2 linked regions of the Pseudovibrio sp. Tun.PSC04-5.I4 genome follow. The protein of the gene in region 1 interacts with the protein of each later gene in a pairwise test. Links are inferred from orthologs where the notes say so. Each region holds a gene or a part of one and is shown in the gene's direction. Other genes may lie near its edges.

Region 1 (14,890 bases):
ACCAAGTTTGAGCTGAACCTTGTGGCTGAGACAGTTGGATTAGTCTCCAGTCACCAAGGCCTGTTGGTCCATGCGGATAAATCGACGCTAGATACTGCGCGTTATGATGTGCTGTTTGTTCCGGGAGGGGCAGGCACTCGCCGGGAAGTCAAGAATAGCCGTCTGCTGGGTTGGATCGCAGAAGCTTCAGCCAATGCTGAGTATACGCTCAGTGTTTGTACTGGCAGTGCGCTTTTAGCTAAAGCTGGTGTCCTTGATGGTCGCCGGGCCACTACAAATAAAGCGGCTTTTTCATGGGTAGAGAGCATGGGGCCGAATGTTCATTGGCAACGAAAGGCGCGCTGGGTGGAAGATGGCGCTTTCATTACCTCCTCCGGTGTTTCAGCGGGCATGGATATGGCTCTTGGAGCAATCTCGATCATGCATGGGGTTGATACCGCGGAGGGAGTGGCGACCTACTGCGAGTATTGCTGGCAAAAAGACCGTACTGAGGATCCATTCGCCTAGGGTTTGGTCTTGCTATAAATCATTCAAGATGATGGAGAGTGTTATTTCTCTGCGGTCAGTTGTGTGATTGCTCCTTCTGGAAACAATCGAGTTAGCAGGCCTGTATGGCTTTAAGAATGCGAGTAGCATGCTTTTAAAGTGGAACCGTGCGTAGGGTTTTCCCCACCAAGAGTGTGACTAATAAAACCCATTGTCGCATTTTGGCAACATTCTATGTTAATAGTCTGTGTTCAAATTTACTAAGGCAGTCTGATTTTACTTTAGGAACAGTCAAGCGGCTTTAGCGTTTAGTGTCATGCATATTCCTTTTTGAAAACCTCAAGGCACTTGGAGGGGGATGCGCTTTAAAGGTCTCGCAGGTTCGCGTTTCATGATTTTCAAATCAAAAACAGAAGAAGATACTCGAAAACTTGACGCAAAAGGTCGCAAATCCAGAATGTTTGGATTGGCAGCGGTTATTCTGGCGCTGTGTTCCATTGGGGTTTCCTTTCTTGTTTTGATGGGGGTGACGCCAATTGTGCCCTCTGAGCGGGTGGTTTACATCGCGCTTGGCATCAATGGCGGGTTGGTTTTCCTTCTTATCGGTCTCATTATTGTCGAGCTGGTGAAGCTTTTGCAGGCGCGGCGCCGTGGGCGTGCTGCTGCCCGGCTTCATGTGCGCATCGTGACGATGTTCTCGCTTGTTGCGGCCCTGCCAGCTTTTATTGTGGCTGTAGTGGCGACAATCACGCTGGATCAGGGGTTGGACCGTTGGTTTGAAGCGCGGACACGTCAAATCATCACCAATGCACAATCGGTTGCAGCAGCCTATGTTCAAGAACACGGCAACTCCCTTCGTTCTACGCTGATTGGTATGTCCAGTGACGTGGACCTCAACCGTAATTCCTACTTTTATGATCCAACACGATTTGATCGGTTCTTTGAGACGCAGACATGGGTTCGTGGCTTGCTTGGGGCGTATGTTCTGAAAAAAGACGGCACCGTGGTTATGAAGGTGCTGCGTGATCCGAATGTGGAGCCTTTGCTGCCGCCTGCTGTTGCTATGAACCAGGCAGGAGAGGGAGCTCCTGTGCTGATTGCACCGGGGGTTTCCAACCTTGTTGGCGGTGTGATGAAGCTTTCTGCCTATGAGGATCTGTACCTTTATGTGACGCGGGCACTCGATCCGCGCGTGATTGAATATCAACGACTGGCCGAGTCCGGTGTCAATGAATATGCTGAGTTGGAAAGCCGCCGCTTTGGCGTCCAACTGGCCTTTGCGCTTGTGTATGTGGGCGTTGCGCTGGTGCTGTTGCTGTCGTCCATCTGGGTTGGGTTTGGATTTGCGAACCAACTGGTTTTGCCCATCCGCAATCTTATTGGGGCGGCAGATCAGGTCTCAAAGGGCAACTACTATGTTGAGGTTGAGGCGGACAAAGCCAGCGGTGATCTCGAGAACCTTGGGCGGACCTTTAACAATATGACGGGTCAGCTGCGCGGGCAACGTGATGCTTTGCTTGCTGCCAATGATCAGATTGACCGCCGCCGCCGCTTTAGTGAAGCGGTGCTCGAAGGGGTGTCTTCCGGCGTCATCGGTATTGATGACGGGGGGGATGTGACCATGGTTAACCGCTCAGCAAAGCGGTTGCTTGGTCAGGACGAAGAGGAGCTTTTGGAAAAGCCAATCTTCGATAATATTCCTGAGGTGGAAGAGGTTGTTACTAAGGCTCTGGTCAAGAGTATAGATGGCTCTCAGGTGGCACAGGTCTCATTAATGCGCAATGGTCGTGAGCGCACTGTGAATGTGCGTGTGACGACTGAGGAAGCGACCCGTTCTGAGCATGGGTTTGTGGTGACACTGGATGACATTACCGACCTTGTGGCCGCGCAGAGAAATTCTGCATGGGCGGATGTTGCGCGCCGTATTGCGCATGAGATCAAAAATCCGCTGACGCCAATTCAGCTTTCGGCAGAGCGTGTTCGCCGTCGTTATGGCAAGCGGATTGAAGAAGATGACCGCAAGGTGTTTGATCAGTGCGTGGACACAATCATTCGTCAGGTGGGCGATATAGGGCGCATGGTGGATGAATTCTCCTCCTTTGCCCGCATGCCAAAACCAAAGATGGCCTCTGCTGATCTGCGCTCTGTGGTTCGGGAATCTGCGTTCATGATATCGGTTACCAATTCGCAGGTCCATTTTGAAACGGATGTGCCGCAAGAGCCGGTACAGGCAACGTTTGATAGCCGTCTTGTGGGGCAGGCTGTCGGCAATGTGATTAAGAACGCGTCGGAGGCTGTTGAGGCTTATCTGGCGAAGGAGGACAGCCCTGAGAAGGGCAATGTTCTTGTGAAGCTTTATTCGGAGGGTCTGGTCCATACGATTGACGTGATCGATAATGGTATTGGCCTTCCAACCGAGCACCGTACACGGCTTTTAGAGCCTTACATGACCACCCGTGAAAAGGGCACTGGTCTTGGGCTCGCGATTGTACGGAAAATTATGGAAGATCACGGAGGGGGTATTGAATTGCTTGATGCACCGTCCGTTGCTGACGGGGGACATGGGGCCATGGTTCGGCTGACGTTGCGTAGTGTTGAAGATCCTTCCTTAGATGAAATTCAAACCAAAGAAATGGTGGTGAAAAGCCATGGCAAGTGACATTCTGATCGTTGATGATGAAGCGGATATTCGTGAGCTGGTCGCCGGTATTTTGGAGGACGATGGCTACAATACCCGGACCGCGGGGGATAGTGATGCGGCGTTGGCTGCTATTGCTGACCGGCGGCCCTCTCTTCTTGTTCTTGATATCTGGTTGATGGGCAGCAAGCTCGATGGGCTTGAGATTCTTGAGGTCATCAATAAAGAAAACCCCAATTTGCCTGTCGTGATTATTTCAGGTCACGGCAACGTGGAAACTGCTGTTTCTGCGATCAAAAAAGGGGCTTACGATTATATCGAAAAGCCGTTTAAGGCCGATAAGCTGGTTCTGACAATCGAGCGTGCTCTGGAAGCTTCTTCCATGAAGCGTGAGATTAAGGAGCTGAAACAGCGGGCAGGGGATGTTTCCAATCTGGTGGGCAGTTCATCTTCCATCAACAACCTGCGCCTGACGATTGAACGGATTTGCCTGACCAACAGCCGTGTGATGATCACCGGACCGTCCGGTTCTGGTAAAGAGTTGGTGGCGCGGACCATTCATGAGGCCTCTCCACGGTCTAAATCACCTTTTGTGGTGCTTTCAGCGGCGAATATTACGCCTGAGCGCATGGAAGAAGAGCTGTTTGGCATTGAGGAGACGGATACGTCTTCGCGTAAAGTGGGTGCTCTTGAAGAGGCTCATGCAGGCACGATCTATCTTGATGAGATCGCCGATATGCCCTTGGAAACGCAGAACAAGATCCTGCGAGTTCTGGTGGACCAGACGTTCACCCGTTTGGGCGGGCATAACAAGGTGAAGGTGGATGTGCGCATCCTGTCTTCAAGCGCCTGTAATCTGGAAAACCGCATTGCGGAAGGTTTGTTCCGGGAAGATCTGTACCACCGTCTTGCAGTGGTGCCTTTGCGGGTGCCGGCTCTGGAAGAGCGCCGCGAAGATATTCCGCAACTGATTCACTTCTTCATGAAGCAAATTTCCACTGCGACTGGCTTGCCAATGCGCCGGATTGGTGAAGATGCAATGGCCGTGCTGCAAACCCATGACTGGCCGGGGAACCTTCGCCAATTGCGCAACAATGTTGAGCGATTGATGATCCTGACGCGGGCTGATCCTGAAGCTGTGATTACAGCTGATCTTCTGCCTGCTGAGGTTGCCTCTACCGTGCCAAGTATGCCGGGGTCTAATGGTGGTGAAGAACTGATGTCCTTGCCACTTCGTGAAGCTCGGGAGCAGTTTGAGAGGGAATATCTGCAAGCGCAGGTTAAGCGCTTTGGCGGGAATATCTCGCGGACCTCTGAATATATTGGTATGGAACGGTCAGCATTGCACCGAAAGCTCAAGTCCCTTGGTCTCACCTAAGTGGTGATGGATCAGGATGTTCGAGCAAAGGACTGAAGTATGAAGGTTGTAATTTGTGGCGCCGGTCAGGTTGGCTACGGTATTGCGGAAAAGCTTGCAGCAGAGCAAAACGATGTCTCTGTGATTGATACGAGCCCGCAGCTGGTTCATGCCATTCGTGATACGCTGGATGTGCGCGGCTTTATTGGCCATGGCGCACACCCGGATGTGCTTGCGCAGGCCGGAGCTGATCAGGCAGACATGATCATTGCAGTGACTTTGTATGACGAGGTCAACATGGTGGCCTGTCAGGTGGCACACTCGTTGTTCAACGTGCCGATCAAAGTCTCGCGTGTGCGTGCGCAGAGCTATTTGCAGCCGCATTACCGCAACCTGTTTTCTCGCGATAATATGCCGATTGACGTGATTATTTCTCCCGAAATTGAAGTGGGTGAAATGATTTTGCGCCGGTTGTCTTTGCCTGGTGCGATGGAAACCGTACGCTTTGCCGATGATCATATGGTGATTGTTGGGATTGACTGCGGTACTGATTGCCCTGTGCTGGACACGCCTTTGCGCCAGTTGACTGAGCTGTTTCCGGATCTGTCTTCAGTGGTTGTTGGTATTGCTCGTGATGGTAAGGTCTTTGTTCCGCACAGCTCTGATATGATGCGAGAGGGGGATCTCGTGTATGTGTGTTGTAACCGGGATCAGGTTCGCCGGACGCTTGGCATCTTTGGTCACGAGGAGCCTGAGGCGCGCCGTGTGCTTATTGCTGGTGGCGGTAACATCGGGGCGTATGTGGCGCGGCGTCTTGAAGGCAAACAGACAAAGACCAAAGTAAAAATCATTGAACATTCTCGGGATCGGGCCATTCGCATTGCCGATGAGCTGCGCCGGACTGTTGTGTTGCATGGTTCTGCGCTGGATCAGGTGATGCTCCGAGAGGCGGATGTTGAAGACGCAGATATGATGGTGGCACTCACCAACGAGGACGAGGTGAACATTCTCTCCTGTGTGATGGCCAAGAAAATGGGTTGTGAGCGCAACTTGTCATTGCTGAACAACTCCAGTTACCCCGCTTTTGCCCATGCTTTGGGTATTGACGCGTTTGTGAACCCGCGTCAGGTGACCATTTCCAAGATTTTGCAGCATGTGCGCCGTGGCCGTATCCGGGCCGTTCATGCCTTGCAAAACGGAGCTGCTGAGGTGATTGAAGCGGAAGCGCTGGATACATCTCCTCTGGTTGGGCGCCCTTTACGTGAAGTGGAGCTGGCTGAGGGCATCCGCATTGGTGGCATCTTGCGGGATGGTCAGGTTATCTCTCCACGAGGAGACGAGCGCATTCAGGCCCATGACCGGGTTGTGATCTTTGCTGTGGCCGATAAAGTGCGTCAGGTGGAGCAAATGTTCCGTGTCTCGCTGGAGTTCTTCTAGAATTATCCCTGAATCCGCAGGTTCTCTTTGATATTGTTGAGAAATGCCCCGTTGTAATCCCAAGGTGGCGCTTGCATGGCATAAGGAAAAACCGCTAACATTGGTTGTGATGAATTTCCAAGAATGGAGAGGCCGATGAGCCGCGTCGCCTATGTAAACGGACAATATGTGCCTCATTCTCGTGCCGCAGTGCATATTGAGGATCGGGGCTACCAGTTTTCTGACGGTATTTATGAAGTCTGTGAAGTCTGGAACAATAGCCTCGTCGACATGGGATCGCATCTGGATCGGTTCGACCGCTCCCTTCGGCAGCTGCAAATTCGTGCGCCGATGTCTCGTGGGGCGCTTGTGCGTGTCATGAAGGAAGTGATTGCGCTGAACCGCGTCAAAAACGGTTTGATCTATATGCAGGTAACACGCGGCGTTTCTCCACGCGATCATTATTTCCCGCCAAAAGACACGCCACCGTCTCTCGTTATGACTGCAAAGTCGGTTTCACGTTTAAAAAACGACCAAATTGCGGCGAGGGGGGTTGGTGTAATTACCGTTGAAGAGAATCGTTGGGATAGGGTTGATATTAAGAGTGTTGGTCTTTTACCTAATGTCCTTGCTAAACAAAAGGCTAAGGAATCAGGCGCTCGTGAAGCATGGTTTGTGGATAAGAATGGCCTGATTACTGAGGGTGGTTCAACGAATGCTTGGATAATCCTAAAGGACGGGACTTTGGTTACTCGGCCCGCTACCCACGGAATCTTAAAGGGAATTACCCGCGGCGTTCTGATGAAATTGGCGGAAACGAAAGGGTTTCATGTAGAAGAACGCGGTTTTTCTATTAGTGAGGCAAAACAGGCTCAGGAGGTATTTTTAACAAGTGCATCGGGTCTTGTCATGCCTGTAACGAAAATAAACGAAACAATTATGGGTGATGGAAAGCCGGGACCAATAGTTCAGGACTTAAGAAAATCATTCCATGAAGCGTCAGAGTTGATTAAACTGAATGTTGCCGGGGATTAATGCCTCTGGTGTTTGCTGATGGGTAATTTACAATTTGGGCGGTTCACCAAAAGGGTGGAGACATCTCTCTTGTATTTGTGAGTGTCGTTGGACCGTTTCGAGGATGGGAACAGTAAATGGTGGATGCCGCGGCCGCGTCCACTGAGAACAGGATAAAAATAGATATGGCTGACCGCGCTCAAAATCTTCAAGATACATTTTTAAATCACGTCAGGAAGCAGAAGACTCCACTGACCATTTTTTTGATCAATGGTGTAAAACTGCAAGGCGTAGTTACTTGGTTTGATAATTTCTGCGTATTATTGCGCCGTGACGGGCACTCCCAGCTCGTTTACAAACACGCTATCTCTACTATCATGCCAAATAGCCCTATACAGCTGTTTGAACCGGCTGACGAAGAAGGCGAAAAAGCAGGAGGCTGATGAAGCCCCAATCAAATAAAGAAGCCGGCCTGAATCGCAAGCAACGTGATGCGAACGTTGAGGCCGGCGAAGATGAGGTGACCCGGGGAACCCGGTCGCTCATCATCGTACCGATCATCAAAAGCCGTGCCCTCGCAAGAGGCAGGGGCGCTCCTGAGCGTCCTTTCGGGGCTGAGCGTAGTCCTGAGGCACGACTGGAAGAGGCTATCGGGCTTGCTGAGGCAATCGAGTTAGAGATTGTATCCTCAGCTTTGGTCCGATTGGCTGCAGTGAAACCTGGAAGTTTGTTTGGCTCTGGTAAGGTGGAAGAAATTCACCAGCAGATCGAAGCCGAAGAAATTGAACTGGTCGTTGTAGATCATCCCCTTACTCCTATCCAGCAGCGGAATCTCGAACGAGATTGGAACTGTAAAGTCATCGATCGGACGGGTCTCATTCTTGAGATCTTTGGCGAGCGCGCTCAAACGAAAGAAGGCCGGCTACAAGTCGAGGTTGCGCATCTTTCCTGGCAGAAGTCGCGTCTTGTTCGCTCATGGACACACCTTGAACGTCAGCGTGGCGGTCTTGGGTTTGTGGGCGGTCCGGGTGAAACCCAGATCGAGGCTGATCGACGGGTCATTCAGGATCGCATTACTTTGCTGAAGGGACACCTTGAGCAAGTTCAGCGGACCCGTAAGCTGCATCGTAAAGCACGTAAGAAAGTGCCGCATCCGGTGGTTGCCTTTGTTGGCTACACCAATGCGGGCAAGTCTACGTTGTTTAACCGCATGACTGATGCGGACGTGTTTGTTAAGGATCTGTTGTTTGCGACGCTGGATCCAACTCTGCGCAGTATCAAGCTGCCTCATGGCCGTGAGGTGATTCTTTCCGATACGGTTGGGTTTATCTCCGAGTTGCCGCACAATCTGGTTGCTGCCTTCCGGGCGACGCTGGAAGAGGTCATTCAGGCTGATATCGTGCTTCATGTGCGCGATATTGCTCATGAAGATACCAAGGCTCAGTCTCAGGATGTGAATGAGACTTTGGAACTGCTTGGGCTGAAAGTTTCTGAAAGCGATCGTGTTATTGAGATCTATAACAAGATCGACCTGCTTGAAGAGACGCACCGGGCTAAATTGCTGGAAAGCAATTCTGCGCAAGAGGGGCCGATTGCCCTTTCTGCGGTGACTGGTGAGGGTGTTGCGGACCTTGTAAAGCGCATTGAAGCGCGTTTGGCCGAGCAACTCGATACGGTGAGTATGGTGTTGCCGCACAGTGAAGGCGAGGGGCATGCGTGGCTCTACCAGAACTGTGAGATTCTATCGCGGACGGAATCCGAGGACGGCATCCGCCTGGATGTTCGTGTTCCTGATGCACATCGCTCACGAGTACGAGACCGGTTTGCAAAGTACTTTGTGACAGGTCTGGAACTCCCGGAAGAACCTCCAGTCGAGGACGACAACGGCTACTCGCCGATCTGATCGTTTGACTGGACTAAATAACATGAAAGCCCTGCTCGTTGGAGTGGGGCTTTTTTGTTTGAGGTGGTTATTGGATGCGTTCAATTGGGCTGTTCACTGGTGAGATTTAAACTAAAAATATACTCTTCGCCAAAAGATGTAAGAGCAAAGCCTATCCGTCCAAAAGTGCTTAGTGGGCGGACAAAACCAAAGCGTATGAGCATGTTTAATGCGTCAGAAAGTTCCTCAATGCTGCTGTAGTACTCCTTAAAGTATTTTTCGAATTGATCATCTGAAGTCATGCCTGCTTTGTTGAAATCTTTATTTTGTAAATTCCTTTTGAGTAGCGCGATTATTTTAATTTGGGATTGAGTGAGGGTGGCGGTAATGTCTGTGAATTCGTTGATCTTTGCTTCCTCGTAATCTGCGTCAAAAGCATGATCGAAAAAGTAGTCAGCAATTAACTTCAGCTTGGTTTTACCTGCTCCTTCGATTGCTGCTCGTCTTGCACGAAAAATGAATGAAACCAGGCGGTCTTCTTCTATAAACGAGTTTTCGTGGATTTTACCGTCGTGTAAGCTTTGGACTACTGCTTCATCGAGCTCTCTAAGCCTTTTCTGAAATAATTCCGAAATTTTGTCAGTTATTAAGGCGGAGGACCCTGCGGTAATGACTGAAGTAGCGCCCCATAGCACCTTGCATACTTCAAGTTTGGTTTTTAATAACTTGTAATCTTCAATGTTGTTAGCCATGGAGTTCTCCTTGCTTGGGTTTATTGGTGGCGCTTGGTCAAACAATTCTGACGTGGTTTTTTCCGTCAAAAATATTTGTATATGTGTACGTTGCTACTAGGTCACGGCTCAGGGCCGGGATGGCGTCTTTGGTGAGACTGAGCTGAGGATCTACAGCGCTCTGCTTTGCATAAAGCCTTGCTCTACTTCGGATCAAATTTCTTCGCCGCTTGCCAGTGGGCTTCCATTTCATCAAGGGAGAGGTCTGCGAGGGGGCGTTGTTCTTCAGTTGCGGCGTCTTCTATGTGGGCGAAGCGGCGGCGGAATTTTGCGTTGGTGCGCTTTAGGGCGGCTTCTGGCTGGATTTCCAAGTGGCGAGCAAGGTTTGCGAGCGCGAACAGGACGTCGCCCAGTTCATCTTCGATCTTGTTGCGGTCGGGAGTACCTGCCTGAACTTCTTCGGTGAGCTCGTCTATTTCCTCTTTGATCTTTGCCAGAACGGGTTCTGCTGCCCCCCAGTCAAAGCCGACTTTGGAGGCGCGGTGCTGGAGTTTTTCTGCTTCTGTCAGGGCCGGAAAGGCGGAGGGGACTTCGTCGAGAAATCTAGGTTGTTTTTCAAGCAAGCCCATTTGCTGGCGCAATTGTTTGCGCTCGAGCTTTTCCTCGTCCTTGACTTTATCCCATGCGCCTTTTGGAAAGCCTGCTGCTTTTTGTTCGTCATCGCCGAACACATGCGGGTGGCGACGGATCATCTTTTTTGTAATGGCCTCAACCACATCCTCGAAGGCAAAGGCGTCTTCTTCCTCGGCTATTTGTGCGTGGTAGACGACCTGTAACAGCAGGTCTCCGAGCTCTTCTTTCAGGTCAGGAAGATCTTCCCGTTCGATGGCATCAGCAACCTCATAGGCTTCTTCAATGGTGTAGGGAGAGATGGTTTTGAAGGTCTGCTCCAGATCCCATGGACAGCCTGTGACGGGGGTTCTGAGGGCCTTCATGATTTCAATGAGGCGGGAAATATCGCGGGAAGGTAACATGCTGATCCTGATGGGTGGTTGGTTTGGAGCGTAAGCCGCACATTACCAGCGTAGTGTTTTTCTGGCGAGGGACATTGTGCCTGCACTGCGAGTTTGCGGTGTATTGCAGCTCATGCACCACTTAAGGTAAATGATGTTTAACTATAGAAGTAATCTATAAGTTATTGATAATATTATTAGTTAAGAAAAAGGGCGCTTGCGCGCCCTCTTGAATTATCGATGATGTGCGGACCTTAATCCAGTTCGTTAAGAACTTCACGTAGCGTACCAACCAGCTGATCAATCTGAGATTCAGAGATGATGAGCGGCGGCGACATGGCAATAATGTCGCCTGTGGTGCGGATCAGGATGTTCTTCTCGTAAGCCTTCAGGAAGGCCGTGAATGCACGCTTGGTCGGTTCACCCGCCATTGGCTCCAGCTCGATTGCGCCGATGAGACCGATGTTTCTGATGTCGATCACATTTTTGCAGTCACGCAGAGAATGAAGTGCTTCTTGCCAGTAGTGGGCCATCTTGGCACCGCGTGTCAGAAGGTCTTCGTCTGCGTACACATCCAGCGTTGCCAGACCTGCTGCACAGGCCAATGGATGACCTGAGTAGGTGTAGCCATGGAACAGCTCGATCAGATGGTCAGGGCCGGTCATGAACGCATCATAGATCTTGGAGCTGGCAAAGACTGCGCCCATTGGCACAACGCCGCTGGTGAGGCCTTTTGCCGTGGTGACGAGATCCGGTATGACATCGAAGTAGTCAACCGCAAATGGCGCGCCCAAACGACCGAAGCCGGTGATGACCTCGTCAAAGATCAACAGGATGCCGTGCTCGTCACAGATGTCACGCAAGCGTTGCAGGTAACCTTCTGGCGGCAAGATAACGCCTGCGGAGCCCGCAACAGGTTCCACAATCACAGCGGCGATGGTGGATGGGTCATGCAGTTGAACCATGCGCATCAGATCTTCAGCGTATTCGACGCCGTTTTTAGGCACGCCTTTGCTGAATTCATTGCCCGCAATGTTGTGGGTGTGACGCATATGGTCCACGCCAGCCAGCATCGCGCCAAACTGCTTCCGGTTGGCGACCATGCCGCCAACGGAAATGCCGCCGAAGTTTACGCCGTGATAGCCGCGCTCACGTCCGATCAAACGGGTCCGGGAGCCTTCGCCGTTTGCCTTGTGGTAGGCAAGCGCCATCTTCAACGCGGTCTCAACACTCTCAGAGCCTGAGTTGGTGAAGAAAACATGGTTGAGCGGGTCCGGCATGAGGGCCGCAAGACGGGCTGCAAACTCAAAAGACTTTGGGTGGCCCATCTGGAAGGCTGGTGCGTAGTCCAGCTCGGCAACCTGATTTTGGACCGCCTCAACGATCTTTTGGCGGCCATGACCTGCATTGCAACACCAAAGGCCTGCAGTCCCATCCAATACCTCACGGCCATCTGCCGTGGTGTAGTGCATGTCTTTGGCCTTCACGATAATGCGCGGGTCTTTCTTGAACTGACGATTGGATGTAAACGGCATCCAAAATGCATCAAGATTATTTGTGGTCAGGCCGGTGTTCTTTTGAACCTCGTCTTGCACCAGTGTTTCTGCCTCTGTCATTTCCCCTCCAACAACACGTAGGACGACTAGCGTTTTGCGGCTGTGTGTCGTGTTTATTTATCCTCTGGCAGGATAGGAATTGAGACTAGGTAGAAGACCGTAGTAAATCAAGTGATATCAAACGCCTACGCGTATTATACCTCCGTTTATACCTAGGGTAGAGTGTGGCAATGTCCTATCAATTCTTTGCAAAAGTGCGGATTGAGTATTATAGCGGTGAGACTTGCTTGAGGTTGTATTTTTGACCAAAGAGTAAAATTAGTATTTCAATCAATGATATGGATGATAGGCCGGCTGGTGGATGCAATGAGTGAGCGCAATACAATTAAAGTGAACGAGCGCTACTCAATTGATCAGCGCGACCTGAAAGAAGATTTTATTCGGGCGTCCGGGCCGGGCGGTCAAAACGTGAATAAAGTGTCTTCATCGGTCCAGTTGCGATTCAATCTGGATGGAAATGCGACTCTTCCCGATGATCTGAAGGATCGGTTGAGGAAGCTTGCCGGATCGCGGTTGACCTTGAAGGGCGAGATCATTTTGACGGCTGACCGGTTCCGCACACAGGAGCGCAACCGGGATGATGCGTTGGAGCGTTTGCTGGAGCTTATTCGCAAAGCAGCTTTTGTACCCAAAGCGCGCAAAGCAACGCGGCCTACACTGGCCTCGAAACGCCGCAGGATTGAATGCAAAAAGCAACGTGGGAACGTGAAGAAGATGCGTAACTCCAAAAATTACGATTAAAGCTGCACGTTCGCTTTGTGAGTAATATCGCGTTTTTGGAGAGCTGTTTAGTCTTCTTCTTCTAGAATGCGCGTGGCTGCATCCATTGCCAACGTATAGCCATATGCGCCAAATCCGCAGATCATGCCCTTGGCCACCTTTGAGATATAGGAGGTGTGGCGGAACTCTTCTCGCTGATGGATGTTGGAGAGGTGTAGTTCAATCACAGGGCGCTCCACACTGGCAATGGCGTCCATGATTGCAACGGATGTGTGCGTGTAGGCACCGGCATTGAGCACAATTGCTGTGCGGGACTGGCGTGTCTCATGGATCCAGTCGATCAACTCGCCTTCGTGATTGGATTGTTTGCATTCAACCTCAACGCCAAGTTGCTTTGCATGGGCGCGGCACTGGTCTTCAATTTCTGCCAGAGTGGTTGAGCCGTAAACTTCTGGCTGGCGCATTCCGAGCAGGTTGAGATTTGGGCCGTTGAGGATAAGGATCTTCTTCATGCGGGGCTCTTTGCGGTTGAGATGCAAGTGGTTTGCTCTTTATTGACTGGAAGCAACCGGGATGCAAGGTCTTTGCTTTTTACACCAAGGGTCGTGATGAGCTCTTGCTTGATGATCTCAACAGCCATTTCCGGTGACAAGTTTGTGTGAGGCAGGCTGGAGATATCGTAAAGGTTATAGGCCACAGCCATGAGTTTCCATGCTGCCAATTCAGCTGGCAGGGAGAGTGTGAATTCTCCTGCTTTGGCTCCCTCTTTTAGATTATTACAGAGCCATTGATGGTGTTTGTTGTTCTCTTCGGCGTATACCTGCCCAAACTCCGGTTCTCTGGTCGCTTCATCAGCTGCGCTGATCCATATGCTGACTTCCGATCTTTCTTCCGCGCTTGCATTAAAACTCAAAAGTTTGAGGAGCGTTTGTGTCGGTGTCAGTTCCTGCGCCATCTTGATGCAATTGCTCTCGTTTTTCCGAGATAGGAAACGAAGCGCTTCGCATTTCAGGTCTATCAATGACTTGAAGTGATGGTGAAGAATGCCGGTTGCCGCGCCAAGCTTTGTGGCGATAACCCGCGTTGTAATGCCGGCAAAACCCTTTTCCGCAACTACTTCCAGTGTCGCTAAAATGATCGCCTTGCGACGTTCTTCTTTTGGCAGATAGGCCATGGCAGATCCATTTACATTTTGATTGTTTGCGTAATTCTTGACTTATCACAAATTTGATCATATGTCCAAGTTGATCATGCGTTCAATTTCTATGTACTCCTGATCATTGAAGCGATACCGGGACCTGCGGTTTTTAAAGTGGAAGATAATCTCATGTCAGCTGCTGTGGCAGAAGAACGTATGATAACAGGCCGCCCTGCGAAGGAGTTTACCCGATTTGCGGTGCCTGCTGTGCTGGGGCTGATTTCCATTGCCTCCGCCAGTATTATTGACGGCATCTTCGTTGGGAACTTTGTTGGCTCGACTGCGCTGGCAGCTATTAGCCTGATTACACCGATGTTTGCGCTGTTCTTTGGCGTGGTGGTTATGCTTACCGTTGGTGCTGCTGTCATAGCTGGCAAGTTTATTGGCGAGCGCCGGTTTCGTGATGCCTCCAACATCTTCACGAAGGCGCTTATCTGCGCAGTGAGTATTGCGATTGTCTTTGCGGTGTTGCTTCTTTTTTTCACACCAGCCGTGGCGCGTGCGCTGGGGGCGAATGCTGAGACGGCAGAACTGGTGGAGGTCTATATCTGGACCATGGCCTGGTTCTTCCCCGGCTTGAGCATTGCGGTGGCTATGTCTCATTTTATTCGGGTAGATGGGCGACCTAACTTCTCACTCGCTGGTCTGGTGCTGATCACGATCGTCAATATTGTGTTGGATGCTTTGATGATTGGGTATTGGGGCTGGGGCGTATGGGGGGCTGCATTGGCCACCGGCATTGCAAGTCAGGTTGGTATGGTTTTCATGCTGCTGCACTTTGTCGGCAAGACCGCTAAATTGAGAGTTATCCGCCCGTTT
Region 2 (14,633 bases), 1.1 Mb from region 1 along the record:
GTCTGCGCGTAAACAGACTTGCTGTTTTCGTCCGCGCCAATAGCAGAAAGGTGAACCAGAGTGTCTATGCCCTGCTCTTTACACACTTCAGCAACGGTCGCAGGGCCCTTTGCTTGCACAGCTTCAAATTGTTGAGCACCGGTTTCGTAAAGTATACCCACAAGGTTGATGACTGCACATGCGCCCTCCACAGCCTTCTCTACAGACTTCCTATTTCGAACGCTTGCTGCAACCGGCATAATCTGACCAACGGCCCCAAGAGGCTGGAGATGCTCTGCAAGATCAGGACGACGCACAGCCGCGCGAATGCTGTATCCACGTTCCGCCAAAATCCTGATGGTATGCCGTCCAACAAACCCCGAGCCGCCAAAAACGGTGATTATTTTCCCGTTAAGCGCTTGCGCCATTTTAATTCACCTTTGCCAAATTTCCGCAGGTCGCCGTATTAGTGCGCACAACCCTCAAAAAAGCTATAATTCGTGGGACGTTAATACTCCCGAGGTTCAACATTGTGAAGGTGTACTGTGGAGAAATTAAAACTCTTTGCAAATGTACGATTGACAATCCTTTGCCACATCCTTAGATACCAGCCTCACAGAGCGATGCTAGACACCAGCAACCCTCTGACGAAAAAGATGATATGCCCAGATGGCGGAATGGTAGACGCGCTAGCTTCAGGTGCTAGTGTCCGAAAGGACGTGGAGGTTCGAGTCCTCTTCTGGGCACCATCTTTTTTCACAAAGCTCTCCCCAAAATTCAAAGAGTAACTTGACCGCTCCCTGCAGAAGAGACAAAACACGTCTCATACGCAGAGCAGCGCTTATTCTCGAGAGCCACATGACAATCAGATATCACAAGAACGATCTTCCAAACCTTTCCAATTACACTTCTGCCGAGGCAGTTGCTGTTGATAGTGAAACATTGGGACTAAACCCACACCGAGACCGGTTGTGCGTTGTACAGCTTTCTGCTGGCGATGGGTCCGCCGACATTGTTCAAATTGAACGCGGCCAACTGACTGCACCAAATCTACAGGCCTTGCTTGAAGATGCAAGCAAGCCAAAGATTTTCCACTACGCCCGCTTTGATGTGGCCGTATTGAAAGAGTATCTGGATATTTCCGTTAATCCGGTCTGGTGCACGAAAATCGCCTCTAAGCTGGTGCGCACCTACACGGACCGCCACGGATTGAAAGACCTTTGCCGCGAATTGATTGGCGTTGACCTTTCCAAGCAGCAGCAGAGTTCTGACTGGGCAGCCAAAAAGCTTACTGATGCACAGCTCACTTATGCAGCTTCAGATGTCCTGCATCTTCATAAACTTAAAGCACGGCTTGAATTTATGCTGGCCCGCGAAGAACGAACCGAAATTGCTCGTAAATGTTTCGATTTCCTTCCGACCCGCTCAGAGTTGGACCTTGCAGGCTGGCCTGATACTGATATTTTTGCACATTCTTAAGCGTGTAGCTAAGTTTTCTACCAGTATTTGCAGTTTATTGGCCTTCAGCATTTGTAAATTGTTGAAGCAACCCCAATTAGGCAGCTAGTGTGTACATACCGCTTCCTTTCGGGCAATAGCTCGATATTTGCGTATCAACTAAAGCGGTATGTGCCTTTACAATACTGGTAGCTCTTAGTGAGTTAGACCGGAAAATTGGCAATCGGAAAGCGAGCGCATACGTGTCGCTTCCAGACTATTCCAGGACCACGAATGACAACAATGGAGAACATGCCTAAGGAGATTGCGTCGGAGGCCCAGACACGGCTTGAAAAAGCTCGAAAATCTGCACGCCGGCATTCTCTTCTTGTTCGCCTTCTTCGTTATATTCTACCCGCTTGTGGCGTTCTGATCGCGCTGGGTGTGGTTGGTATGATCGTGTTACAGAATATTCTTGCTGGTTTGAGCATTGGCGACATTAGTCTGACCACAGAAGGTCTGGTTATGTCCAACCCTCACCTTTCCGGAAACGACGGTGACCGTTCATACAATGTTCGGGCTAACCGCGCTATTCAACGCATCACAAACCCGCAAGTTATTGATTTGGAGGATATTGTGGCTGAAATCACAATTGCTCCTGGAGAAACTGCTAGTATCACCGCCAAGAACGGGACCTTCGATACTGAGATGGAAACCCTGAAACTGATTAATGGAATTCAGGTAACCTACAGTAAGGGTTATACTGCTGATTTTGAGTATCTCGATATCGACATGAAAACGGGTACAATCCAAACCAATGATACAGTTGATGTCTCCTCTGAGGGTGGCTATATCGATGCTGGATCTATGGAATTTGATCAGAAAAACAATGTTTTGAATTTTCGCCGGGGCGTAAAAATGAAGTTATTGCCTTGGGCACTGGAGAACGGTCAATGATTAAGCGGGTGAAAACTTTCTCTCTGTCACTTGTTATAGCGCTTGGACTGGCAGGCATGGCTCATGCGCAAACGTTCTCTGACTCTTTTGCCGGATTTGGCTCCAACACCAAAGAGCCTATCGAGATTGAAGCAGCTAACCTTCAGGTTCGTGACAAAGATAAAAGCGCTATCTTTACTGGCAATGTTGTTGTTACCCAAGGCGAAGCTAAGCTTGAAACCCAGCGCCTGATTGTATTTTACAGCGGCTCCATGGCCAATGGCGATGCAGACGGACAAGCTGTGCAGCAGACGATCTCTCGCCTAGAAGCAAGCGGTGATGTTCTGATTGCCTCCAAGGATCAGGTCGCGACCGGTGATGATGCCAGCTTTGATATGGAAAAGCAGGTCATGATTATGACTGGCAAGCGCGTTGTGCTGAGCCAGGGTCCAAATGTGATTGTTGGCAATAAACTGACTGTGAATTTAAAAACCGGCATAGCTGATCTGGAGGCTCCAAAGAGTGGCCAGAATACTGGACGCGTTAAGCTGCTCTTGCAGCCCAATAGCCTCGACAAAAAGAACTAGAGCTGGATAGGCCACGCATTGAGTGCACACCCAATCGACCCACAGATCCCGACACATCACCCAGAAGGCATCAAAATTGCTGAGCCTTCTGATGCTGCGCTTGAAGTTGACGGTATCGGTAAAAGCTATGGTCGCCGGCAGGTTGTTAAACGCGTCAGCCTCCACGTAAAGCGCGGGGAAGCTGTTGGGCTACTTGGGCCAAACGGCGCTGGTAAAACCACCTGCTTCTACATGATTACGGGGCTCGTTCGCCCTGACCACGGAACGATCCGGCTTGATAATTTCGACATGACGCAGCTGCCGATGTACCGGCGTGCGCGTCTTGGCGTTGGTTATCTGCCTCAGGAAGCTTCTATTTTCCGCGGCCTTTCTGTGGAAGACAATATCCGAGCCGTTCTTGAAGTGGTTGAACCTAACAAGAAACGCCGGGAAGAAGACCTAGACGCCCTGCTCAACGAGTTTGGCGTTACACACCTTCGCAAATCACCAAGTATTGCGCTCAGTGGTGGTGAACGCCGCCGTGTTGAAATTGCACGCGCTTTGGCGACCCGTCCCTCCTTCATGCTTCTTGATGAACCATTTGCAGGCATTGATCCGATTGCTGTTGGTGACATTCAGCAGTTGGTGCGCCACCTGACAAAGCGTGGCATTGGTGTTTTGATTACTGATCACAACGTGCGCGAAACACTCGGTTTGATTGACCGCGCTTATATTATGGCTGCTGGTGAAGTTCTCACAGAAGGCAGCCCACATCAGATCGTTGCAGATCCTGATGTAAGGCGTTTGTATCTCGGGGAACAGTTCACTCTTTGATTTCCAACCTATGCCGAATTGCATAGAAGAGTGGTGCAGGATAACTTGCATCACTCGGAGGAAAGAACAGCTCTATGGCAATCGGCCCCAAATTAGAATTCAGGCAAAGCCAACAACTTGTTATGACGCCGCAACTCATGCAGGCGATCAAGTTGTTGCAGCTGTCGAATGTGGACCTGATTGCTCATGTAACCAGTGAGCTGGAAAGCAACCCGTTTCTTGAACGCGATGATACTCCCGATGGCGGAGGCCCCTCTGACGATGGGGCTTCAATTGATGGGGCTTCAAACTTCGAAAGCAGCTCTGGGGATGCGCAGGAGGGTGACTGGCTCAAAAGTGAGCTGGGAACAACGCCTGAAGCAGATTCAAATAGTCTGAACTCTGATCGTTCCAATGTCCTCCCTGATGACAATGGCGAGCACCGGCCTGCAGACCCAGTTCAGCAAAAGAGCGATGCGTGGCAAGCACCAAGCCACAATACATCCTCAAGCGGCTCAGATTACAATCTGGAAGCGTTCGTTGCTGCGCAGATCTCTCTGAGTGAGCATCTGCAGGAGCAACTAGGCCTCGCCGTCACTAACCCAGCTGATCTACTGGTCGCACGCCAGTTGATTGATTGTCTTGACGAAAATGGCTACCTGCGAATTGAGGGAGACGAGATTGCTCAACGACTTGGTGTCACGGATGCAGATCTTGACCGAGTGATCGCTTCCGTTCAGGGCCTTGATCCGGTTGGGGTCTTTGCCCGCAATCTGAACGAATGTCTCAAACTGCAACTGATCGAAAAAGACAGATATGATCCGGCCATGCAGAAGTTAGTGGAAAATATCGAGTTGCTGGCCCTTCACGATTTGCCAAAGCTAAAGCGACTTTGCAGGGTTGATGACGAAGATCTGAGGGATATGATCCTTGAGATTAAGGAGCTAAACCCTAAGCCCGGCTCTGCCTTCAACAATGAGATTGTTCAGCCGATTGTTCCAGATGCCTTTGTGCGCGCCTCTTCGGATGGGGGCTGGACGGTTGAGCTGAACACCGAGAGCCTTCCGAAAGTTCTCATTAGCCAGAGTTACTATTCCGAGATTTCAAAGAACTCCAAGAATAAGACCGATCTGGCCTATTTTACAGATAGTTTGCAGACGGCAAACTGGTTGGTGAAGAGTCTGGACCAACGGGCTCGCACAATTCTCAAGGTTTCTTCCGAAATCGTTCGTCAACAAGACGGATTTTTGACTTACGGTGTGCAGCATTTGCGGCCAATGAACCTGCGTGTAGTTGCGGATGCCATTGGAATGCATGAATCCACTGTAAGCCGAGTAACTTCGAATAAATATATCGCGACTCCACGCGGAATTTATGAACTGAAATACTTCTTTTCTGCTGCAATTGCTTCCTCTGAAGGAGGAGAGTCACACTCGGCGGAATCAGTGCGCTATAAGATTAAACGGCTCATTGATGCAGAAGATCCAAAGAAGATTCTTTCTGATGACTCCCTTGTGAAAATTCTCAAGGACGATGGTGTGGATATAGCGCGACGAACTGTAGCTAAGTATCGGGAAGCATTAAGGATTCCGAGCTCGGTACAACGTCGGAGAGAAAAGAAAGCAATGGCGTAAGTCGCTGATATTTCTCGTGATTTCAATGAAAGCTAATAGAGGGCGGATCGGTTAATATCCTCTATAGGATGTTTGCCTGTTCCCCGTGATTTTTCTAAGAAGTCGAAAACAGTGGCACTTTAAACTCAGCTGGTCCAAACTACATGTGTTGGAGGGTCTTTGCTCTTTAGCTCAAGGACCTATCAGCGATAAAGTTGAAACAACATATGAGGTTCCCATGACAATTAGAATTTCGGGGAGGAACGTGGACATTGGTGATGCAACCAGAGAACACGTTGAAGACCGGATTTCCGATGCACTGGATAAATATTTCCCAGGCGCATATACGGGTCATGTGACAATCGCACGCGAAGGCTCCGGCTTCCGATCCGACTGCACAGTCCACCTCAGCACAGGCGTAGTGCTCCAGGTTTCAGGTGATAGTCAGGATCCGCGACAAAGTTTCGATAAAGCAGCCGAACGCATTGAAAAAAGGCTAAGGCGTTATAAAAGAAAGTTAACTGACCACCACACAAATGGTGTCCCTGCAGATTGGGAAACATTCGGCGCCACCTCATACGTGCTTGCCGACCCTGAGCAGGAAGAAGAGGTAGCCGTCGACTACAAACCACTTGTGGTTGCAGAAACCGCCGCAAAGGTGAAAACACAGACTGTTGGTATGGCAGTTATGGAGCTAGATTTAAGTGAAGCTCCCGTTGTAGTGTTCCGTAACGCTGGAAATGGCGAAGTAAATGTCGTATTCCGTCGTGACGATGGAAACGTTGGGTGGATTGATCCAAATCTAGCCAACGGAGCTGCCCCTAACTAATAATCATGGTCTTTGAGACCCTGTACAAAGCCGGTTTCAGCCGGCTTTGTACTTTGAAAACGGATCGAGGAATGGATCTGAACGAACTTATTCGTCCTGAGGCTGTCATTGCTAACCTCAAGGCAAACAGCAAAAAACAAGCCTTGCAGGAGCTTGCAGAGAGAGCCTCTGAGATTTGCGGTGAAGCAGAACGCGATATCTTTGATACGTTGCTTCAGCGTGAACGTCTCGGCTCGACCGGTGTCGGCAACGGCATCGCGATTCCGCATGGCAAAATCGTGAACCTTGGCGGGTTACACGGGCTGTTTGCGCGCCTGGACAAACCTATTGAGTTCGACAGCCTGGATGACCAGCCTGTTGACCTGATATTTGTGCTGCTCGCGCCTGAGGGCGCTGGCGCCGACCATCTGAAGGCTCTGGCACGTATTGCTCGCCTTCTAAGGGACGGTGAGGTGGCTAGCAAACTGCGAGCGACCAAAGACGCCGCTGCGATTTATTCTATTCTGACGCATACTCAGGCCACGCCAAGCGCCACCTGACGTTTAGAGCGTCCTTACAAAAGACAAAAAGCCTGGGTTGGACGCATTCCAACCCAGGCTTTTGCTGTTCTGATCGAATTGGGTGGCAGAGCGCATAAGACCACCCCGCCAGCCGTTTGAGCTTTGCGTATTCTGATCCGAAAATCTGGTTCCGATACAGAATAGGCTTAATGGACGCTCAAGGCTTCCAGATCATTCTCAATCGCGTTCGCGATCGCCGCGTTGCGGGTGTCAGTTAAAACCAGCGGAGTTCCATCCGCTGCGAGCAAAGCCCACACCGGTAGATCTGCATCTTGCAGCTCAGCATCCGGGAACATGTCTCGCAGGTCTTGTGGGGAGACGCGCCTCACATATGCGAGTTCGCCAGCTCCAAGTTCTTCGAAATTATCGTACGGGTCGTCAGCCAGCACGGAAGGGGCGTCTGTCATCGCCTTCTCCCTGAAAGTTACACGTATTTGAATTAGCACGAAGGAAGGTCTTTATCCCTCAGTCCCCCGCCGAGATTTCAATTCGGCGAACAACGCGCTCTGGCTCTGGACGAGCAAGATCAATAGACAACAGACCATCTCTCAGGTCTGCCCCCAAAATCTCAATGCCTTCAGCTAACACGAATGCGCGCTGAAATTGGCGTGCAGCAATGCCCCTGTGAAGGTACTGTCGCGCTTTGTCTTCCTGTTGCCTTCCCCGAATAACCAGCTGACTTTCCTCTACAGAAACATCCAGTTGTTCACGGGTAAACCCAGCAACAGCCAAGGTAATGCGAATTATCTCGCCATTTTCTTCATTGGCATGTATCCGCTCGATATTATAAGGAGGATAGCCGTCATTTGCAGCTTTGCTTACTCTATCCAATACACGCTCGATATCATCGAAACCCAACATAAACGGGCTCGAAAACGCAGAAACTCGCGTCATAATCCAAGTCCTTCTTCAAGCGACCCAGCCCCGGACCCTCAATAGGCATCCGATAAGAAGGCATCTCGCCTTCGGTCATTCCTCAGGAATATGGCGACAACGAGCTAATTATTCAAGCGGGGAACCAGCCTGGCATGATAACAGGCTGTAAACAGCCCGCCATTCTCATAGCTTGTGGATAGGTCTTTGCCTGAAAAGCATTCAGCTCTGCCAATTCGCCAGTTTGTCGAATTTTTCTAGTTGTTCTTCTTTAAGGTGGCCATCTTCATCACGACCGACAAAGATTTTGAGATAGCAATCGCCGTTAGCATTCATGAAATTTATTGAAACAGACACTTTTGAAGAGAACGAGCGTTTCAGGAAGAAGATGGCATCGCAGGAATCCGCTTTGATGTGCCCGGAAAAGCCGCCTTCCGTCTGCCTGAGATTGTAGTAGCCACGTGCATAGGAACCTTCTGGGAATGGGCCTTTCACCTCAAAGATCATGTCACCGGTGTTGACGAGAGACATTACGCTGCCCCATGTCGGAATGTTTCTGATGATCTCGTCGAAGCGATCACCCCGAGATTCTCGCCACATGTCTTCCGGTAAGCAGCGAACGGCATCCGCCATGCTAAGACCATGTTCTTTGGCGGTATTTTCCAAGATGCCAGAAGTACCTTTTGCCAACTGACGTTTTAGTTCCGCAAGCTTCGTCTCCATAAACTCATCTCCTAGACTGCTGAGTTAGATAGTGATTTGGCTGGCTGATATGCTGGCTAATGAGGCGTTTTCATATCACGCTTTCTATTTGGGCACATGTTCAATCTACGACAATTGAGATGCTTTGATATAAGCCCCATAAATGGAGCTGACTGCAGAAATAAAAAGGCCCAGCATGTGCCGGGCCTTCCAACTTTTGAGTATGCTTGGATTAAGCAGCTTCGAAAGCAACGTCCAATTCAATACGCTTGCCTGTGTCCAGATCAAACGCATGCAGTTTCTCTGGTTTTGCTGTCACTTTGAGGACTTGGCCCGTTTCGAAGTGAAGCTTACCAGGTGCGCGAACAACAATGTCTTCGCTGCCTTCACCTATTGTGCCGTGCACGTAGCTCTCAGCGCCTACCGGCTCAACTGCATGCACAGTCAAAGCAGTGTGCAGACCACTCTCGAACTTTTCGCTCAGCTCTTCGATTACAAGATCTTCCGGGCGAACGCCCAGAGTAAGCCCTGAAAGCTCAGTGTTAAGCTTCACATCAACAGTGGCACCGTTGTCCAGTTTCCACTCACTGCCATCCTTTGCCAATGGCAGAAGGTTCATGGCCGGTGAGCCGATGAAGGTCGCAACGAAGGTACTTGCTGGCTTTTCATAGACATCAATCGGTGACCCGATCTGTTCAACTTCACCATTGTTCAGAACAACAAGGCGGTCAGCCAGTGTCATCGCTTCCAGCTGATCGTGCGTCACGTACAGGCTGGTGGTTTTCAGGTTTTTCTGAAGCTTCTTGATCTCCATGCGCATCTGCACACGCAGCTTTGCATCAAGGTTGGAGAGGGGTTCATCGAACAGGAACGCAGCAGGCTCGCGAACAATAGCACGCCCCATAGCAACACGCTGGCGCTGACCGCCGGAAAGCTGACGCGGTCTGCGGTCCAGAAAATCACCGATTTCGAGGATTTCAGCAGCTTTGCGCACGCGCTTTTCAATTTCCGCTTTCGGGATACTGCGGTTTTTCAGGCCGTATGCCAGATTGTTGTACACAGACATATGCGGGTAAAGCGCATAGTTCTGAAACACCATAGCGATGTCACGATCAGCAGGCTCGACATCGTTCACAATGCGGTCCCCGATGAACAGATCACCATCAGAAATGGTTTCCAAACCCGCGACCATGCGAAGAAGGGTTGACTTGCCGCAACCGGAAGGACCGACAAGAACAATGAACTCACCATCCTGAATATCGATGGAGATCCCTTTTACCGCTTCAACACCACCGGCGTACATTTTGCGAAGGTTGTTTAATTGAATACTTGCCATTTTTATTTCTCGCTTTCCACGAGCCCTTTAACAAACCAAGACTGGAAGACCACCACGATAAGAACAGGTGGAAGCATTGCGAGAACTGCAAGTGCCATTGCCTGGTTCGTATCTGGAATTTGCGCACCAATCCACACCTGAAGAATCTGCCTCATGCCGCGTACCAGCGTGAAGAGGCTTTCGTCAGTGGTGATAAGTGTTGGCCAGAGGTATTGGTTCCAACCGTATACGAACATGATGATGAAGATCGCAGCCATCATGGTCTTGGAGAGTGGAACAAGAATGTCGATGAAGAACTTCAGAGGACCTGCCCCGTCAATACGCGCTGCTTCAACCAGCTCATCCGGTATGGATTTGAAGAACTGACGGAAGTAGAATGTACCGGTTGCGGAGGCGATCAACGGAATGATGAGACCTGAGAAGGTGTTCGCCATTCCAAGGCCTTGAACGATCTCATAGGACGGCAGAATGCGGACTTCCAACGGCAACAGAAGTGTTGAGAAGATGATCCAGAAAAAGAACGTTCCAAGCGGGAAGCGGAAATACACGATTGCGTAGGCCGCCAGCATGGAAATAACGATCTTGCCCAGCGCAAAGCCAAGGCCCAGAATCAAAGAGTTCCACAACATGGTCAAGCCAGTTACCGACTTGGTAAAGCCGCCTGCCTCAGTCAACACCTGCTTATAGGTGTCAACAAAGTGACCACCCGGTGAGAGCTGAAGACCATCTTTGTAAATGGATATGGCATCGTGACTTGATGTCATGAGCGCATAAAACACCGGTACCAACATAAAGAGAGCACCGATAATAAGGATTACGTGATCCCAAAACTGTGAGCGTTTCATCGGTCCCTCCTCAACTGTAATGCACGCGACGTTCGATCATGCGGAACTGAACCACAGTGAGTGCGAACACGAGAACCATCAAAATTACTGACTGCGCAGAGGACCCACCAAGGTCATTGCCACGGAAGCCATCCAGGAACACCTTGTAAACGAGCGTTACAGGGTTATTGCCCGGCTCACCTTTCAGCACCAGATCAATGATACCGAACGTATCAAACAGGGCGTAGGTGATATTGATGATCAGCAAGAAGAAGCTGGTCGGTGCCAGCAGCGGGAATGTCACGGTCCAGAAGCGACGTGAAGAAGACTTACAATCAACTGCAGCGGCTTCCTGAACGGATTTAGGTACACTTTGAAGGCCCGAAAGGAAGAAGATGAAGTTGATCGGGATCTGTTTCCAAACGGCAATTACGGTCATCGCAAATGCGGTATCGTAGTAGTTCACACCGATCTGCATTTCCCAGCCAAGTGCATGTGCCAAGTCATTGATTGGGCCGATGTGCTGGTCAAACAGCATAACGCCTACGAGACCTGCAACGGGAGGAGCAATCGCGTAGACCCACATGAGCAGCGTGCGGTAAGCAGATGCCCCTTTAATGATCTTGTCGGCTTTCACTGCCAACAAAAGAGCAAAGCCAAGAGAAAAGAATGTTACCGCGGCGGAGAAAATAAGCGTGAACCAAGCGGTTCTGCCATATTCGCTCCCAGTGACAACGTCCTTGAAGTTATCTATGCCAACAAAAGTGGAGCCGAAGCCGAACGGATCTTCAAGATAAAAAGATGCCCGGATCGCTTCTGCTGCTGGCCACAGGAAAAAAACACCAACAATCGCCAACTGCGGAAGCAGTAGCATGTATGGCATAAATGGATGTGAGAATTGAACTCTTTTCATGGACTGGCCTGGTCGCTGTTTTCGTTATGGTGGCCGGTTGCCTAGCAAGCCTGACCGCTTGTTCAGAAATGTTCATTTACGGTTTTGACGCAAGGGAACACTCGTTTTTCAAAACAACCTGAGGCCGAAGACACCTGAAAGCGTCTCCGGCCCTAGCGAAATTTTAAGCTGCTAAGCCTTAGTTAGAAGTCTTAGCAAAGCGAGCCAGAAGCTTGTTCGATTCGTCTTCGATGGTCCGGAATGCGTCGTCTACTGACTTGTCACCTGCGAGGATTTTTCCGTATTCCCGGTTCATCACATCACGCACCTGAACGTAGAAGCCCATGCGGTAACCTTTGGTGTTTTCGCCACCTGGCAGAGAAAGCTGTTTGATACCAATTTCAGCTGCTGGAAGACGATCGTAGTGACCATCTTTCTTAGCAAGATCGTATGCAGCGTTGGTGATTGGCACATAACCAGTTTCTTTGTGCCAGTAGTACTGCATGTCTGCTGAAGTCAGGAAGGTGTAGAAGTTTGCAACACAGTCGTTTTCTGCTTTTGGCTTACCGGACATTGCAAAGAGTGCTGCACCACCGATGAAGGTGTTTGTGCCAGTTTCACTAACAGAAGCCCAATGTGGCAGGTAGGTTGCGGAGAATTTGAAGTCTGTGGACTTCATCAGACCGCCGAAGGACCCTGAAGAACCGAGCCACATTGCTGCAGTACCGTCCTGGAATACTTTCTGGTTGTCACCCCAGCCAGTGCCGTAGTAGCCAAACAACTCAGCGTCGAGCCAGCCTTTAACTTTGGTGAAGTGCATTTTGATCGCATCGTTGTTCACGAGGATCTTGGTGCCTTTCGCGCCGTCGTAACCATTGTTATTGGTTGCGAATGGCAAGTTATGACGAGACATGAAGTTTTCGGTAAAGATCCATGGCAGGTGCGACTGTGCCAAAGGAACATAACCGGCAGCTTTCAGCTTAGGAGCGATTGCTTCGAACTCTTCCCAAGTCTTAGGAGCTTCAACGCCTGCTTTCGCCAGTGCTTCTACGTTGTAGTAGAGGATTGGAGTAGAGGAGTTGAACGGCATGCCGATCATTTTGCCAGCAGCGTCAGCGTAGAAGTAGCGAACACCAGCAATGTAGTCTTCGATGTTAAACTCAAGACCGGCGTCTTTCATGAGGTCTTCAGCTGGAATCACAGCGCCTTTAGCGCCGATGATTGTAGCGGAACCTGCATCAAATACCTGAAGAATGTTTGGCTGTTCGCCAGCGCGGAATGCCGCGATACCTGCAGTCAAGGCTTCTTCGTAGTTGCCTTTAAATACTGGTGTCAGTTCACAAACATCCTGAGACGCATTGTATTTGGTGGAGATTTCGTTGACGACTTCACCAAGACGGCCGCCCATTGCGTGCCACCAGTCGATGTTTGTTGCTGCATAAGATGCAGTCGAAGACATTGCGAGTGCTGCCAGTGTTGCGACACCAGCTACTTTACGTAGAGTCATAGTTTGCCCCCCAATGGGAAAGTTGAAAAAATCTAACATGCGAAGCGGAGTGAACACCTAATCCACCGCGTTGGCGATCCATCCCCCACGCCTCGGCTTGTGATATCAACTAGGTGTTTCACACTAGGATGACAGTTTGTTGAAGTTTCGATGAATTGCAATTGGATCTTCGTTTTTTTTCATAATAAACATGAGTTTGAGGTGTTTCGGAAAACCGAAAACGTCTTAAAACGCCCGTTTTTCCTGCGGAAATCACAATGAAACAACTCCATCAGAATACCTAAAGTTGGAATTTTTGTTTCAGTTTCAATCAATCCGAAATATTCCGAATGTTGAGAATACTTGAAAGATTTGTTGGCTAATTAATTGAAATATAGGGTAAATACCTAGACAAGAAATAGAATGACGAAATGCGCATTGCCCGCTCGCGCTGATGAATTAGCCTAATGCTTCAACACCTTAACTTTCACATTTCAGCGAATTTTCAACTTATCCACAGACGCACTGTGTGCAACTCTCGTGTGGGAAGGGATTTTGATGCGTGAGTACGCGGAAATGGATTCCCTCGTTCTCCTATAGAAAAGTCAGTTGCTGTTTTCGCAAAATCAACTCAGTAGGATGGCTAAGTATCCATATTAACAACTTGGATAAACGCACAAATCCTTCCTTCTTTTCCGTCTATCTGAGCATGCGTTGTGACTCGAGGGCTGAGGTTGAACCACCAGAGTTGAATTTTATCTCGTTGCCTCGAATGCCCTCAAGGCTTCTTCTCGCGAAAACTTTAAGTCTACGATCGGAAGAGGATAGTTTTTCCCGAGTGTCACCCCTGCCCCTTGCAGGACAAGTCCAGTCGCGTCCCATGGCTTGAATAAATACTTGTCAGGTACATTTTTTAGCTCTGGGACAAAGCTTCGCGTGTATTCACCCAACCTATCAAACTTCTCCCCTTGCAGTATTGGGTTGAAAATTCGGAAGTATGGCGCGGCATCGGCCCCGCACCCTGCAATCCACTGCCAGCTTGCTGAGTTGCTGGCGAGATCCGCATCCACTAGGCAATCCCAGAACCATTGCTCGCCTTGCCGCCAATCCAACAGGAGGTTTTTGACGAGGAACGACCCTACAATCATGCGCAAGCGATTGTGCATGTATCCAGTCTGCCAAAGCTCCCGCATTCCCGCATCCACAATGGGGATTCCGGTTTGCCCTCTCTGCCATGCCAGAAGGCGCTTCTCATCTTTGACCCATGGAAATCGGTCAAATTTTTTGTTCAGGTTCTCATTCGGCAGCTTAGGATTGTGAAGCAGAAGGGAATAGGAGAATTCTCGCCAGCCTAATTCACTCCGGAAATGGTCAATGTCAGATGTCTCTTCATAACTCCCCAATGCCCACCAAATCTGATTTGGCGAGATCTCTCCAAAATGAAGATGAGGCGATAGACGAGAAGTAAACGGCTTTGACGGATAATTTCGACCTTCTTTGTAGTTGGGTATTCCGTTCTCGAGAAAAGCGTAGAGCTTATCCTGCGCCGCTTGTTCTCCGTGCTTCCAATGAGATGCAACAGTATCGGTCCATGAACGCTTATCTAACAACTCCAAAGCATCTAGCTGTACTGAACTGGCCTGAGGATCACTTACTAGCTTCAATTCCTTGGGAACAGGCAAGGGCTTCCTTGGTTCGGGCGCTTGAAGGCAACCTTTACGATAAAAGGGCGTGAAAACACGGTAGGGCGTCCCATCAGACTTGTGAACGGTCCAAGGCTCCCAAAG

What was found.
Region 2: the proteins of trkA (region 1) and ptsN interact in binary tests that used the Escherichia coli proteins (3 or more experiments, as listed by UniProt). The link is inferred for Pseudovibrio sp. Tun.PSC04-5.I4 from one-to-one orthologs.

Annotation. Positions count from the first base shown.
Region 1 is NZ_FNLB01000006.1:1,562,477-1,577,366, reverse strand. The notes cover bases 3,774-6,729. They hold trkA (Trk system potassium transporter TrkA), read left to right. Parts: upstream 3,774-4,541; coding sequence 4,542-5,918; downstream 5,919-6,729. Other genes in these bases: BLS62_RS12345 (D-amino-acid transaminase), read left to right, coding at 6,054-6,729; BLS62_RS12355 (nitrogen assimilation response regulator NtrX), read left to right, coding at 3,774-4,502. In the rest of the region: BLS62_RS12365 (DJ-1/PfpI family protein), read left to right, coding at 1-507; BLS62_RS12360 (sensor histidine kinase NtrY-like), read left to right, coding at 878-3,145; more of BLS62_RS12355, read left to right, coding at 3,135-3,773; more of BLS62_RS12345, read left to right, coding at 6,730-6,932; RNA chaperone Hfq, read left to right, coding at 7,097-7,354; GTPase HflX, read left to right, coding at 7,354-8,814; BLS62_RS12330 (hypothetical protein), read right to left, coding at 8,895-9,545; mazG (nucleoside triphosphate pyrophosphohydrolase), read right to left, coding at 9,728-10,558; BLS62_RS12320 (omega-aminotransferase AptA), read right to left, coding at 10,792-12,153; alternative ribosome rescue aminoacyl-tRNA hydrolase ArfB, read left to right, coding at 12,460-12,894; aroQ (type II 3-dehydroquinate dehydratase), read right to left, coding at 12,942-13,385; BLS62_RS12305 (TetR family transcriptional regulator C-terminal domain-containing protein), read right to left, coding at 13,382-14,047; BLS62_RS12300 (MATE family efflux transporter), read left to right, coding at 14,201-14,890. UniProt on the Escherichia coli protein: Part of the constitutive potassium transport systems TrkG and TrkH. May regulate the transport activity of TrkG and TrkH systems. Binds to NAD(+) and NADH.
Region 2 is NZ_FNLB01000006.1:2,669,433-2,684,065, forward strand. The notes cover bases 5,280-7,978. They hold ptsN (PTS IIA-like nitrogen regulatory protein PtsN), read left to right. Parts: upstream 5,280-6,244; coding sequence 6,245-6,712; downstream 6,713-7,978. Other genes in these bases: rpoN (RNA polymerase factor sigma-54), read left to right, coding at 5,280-5,365; raiA (ribosome hibernation-promoting factor, HPF/YfiA family), read left to right, coding at 5,583-6,173; BLS62_RS17735 (BQ00720 family protein), read right to left, coding at 6,880-7,140; BLS62_RS17740 (Hsp20 family protein), read right to left, coding at 7,199-7,627; hutX (heme utilization cystosolic carrier protein HutX), read right to left, coding at 7,829-7,978. In the rest of the region: BLS62_RS17690 (complex I NDUFA9 subunit family protein), read right to left, coding at 1-407; BLS62_RS17700 (ribonuclease D), read left to right, coding at 838-1,458; LPS export ABC transporter periplasmic protein LptC, read left to right, coding at 1,711-2,373; BLS62_RS17710 (LptA/OstA family protein), read left to right, coding at 2,370-2,939; lptB (LPS export ABC transporter ATP-binding protein), read left to right, coding at 3,009-3,752; more of rpoN, read left to right, coding at 3,827-5,279; more of hutX, read right to left, coding at 7,979-8,329; BLS62_RS17750 (sn-glycerol-3-phosphate import ATP-binding protein UgpC), read right to left, coding at 8,541-9,644; sn-glycerol-3-phosphate ABC transporter permease UgpE, read right to left, coding at 9,647-10,489; BLS62_RS17760 (ABC transporter permease subunit), read right to left, coding at 10,500-11,381; BLS62_RS17765 (extracellular solute-binding protein), read right to left, coding at 11,560-12,867; BLS62_RS17770 (cryptochrome/photolyase family protein), read right to left, coding at 13,602-14,633. UniProt on the Escherichia coli protein: Seems to have a role in regulating nitrogen assimilation.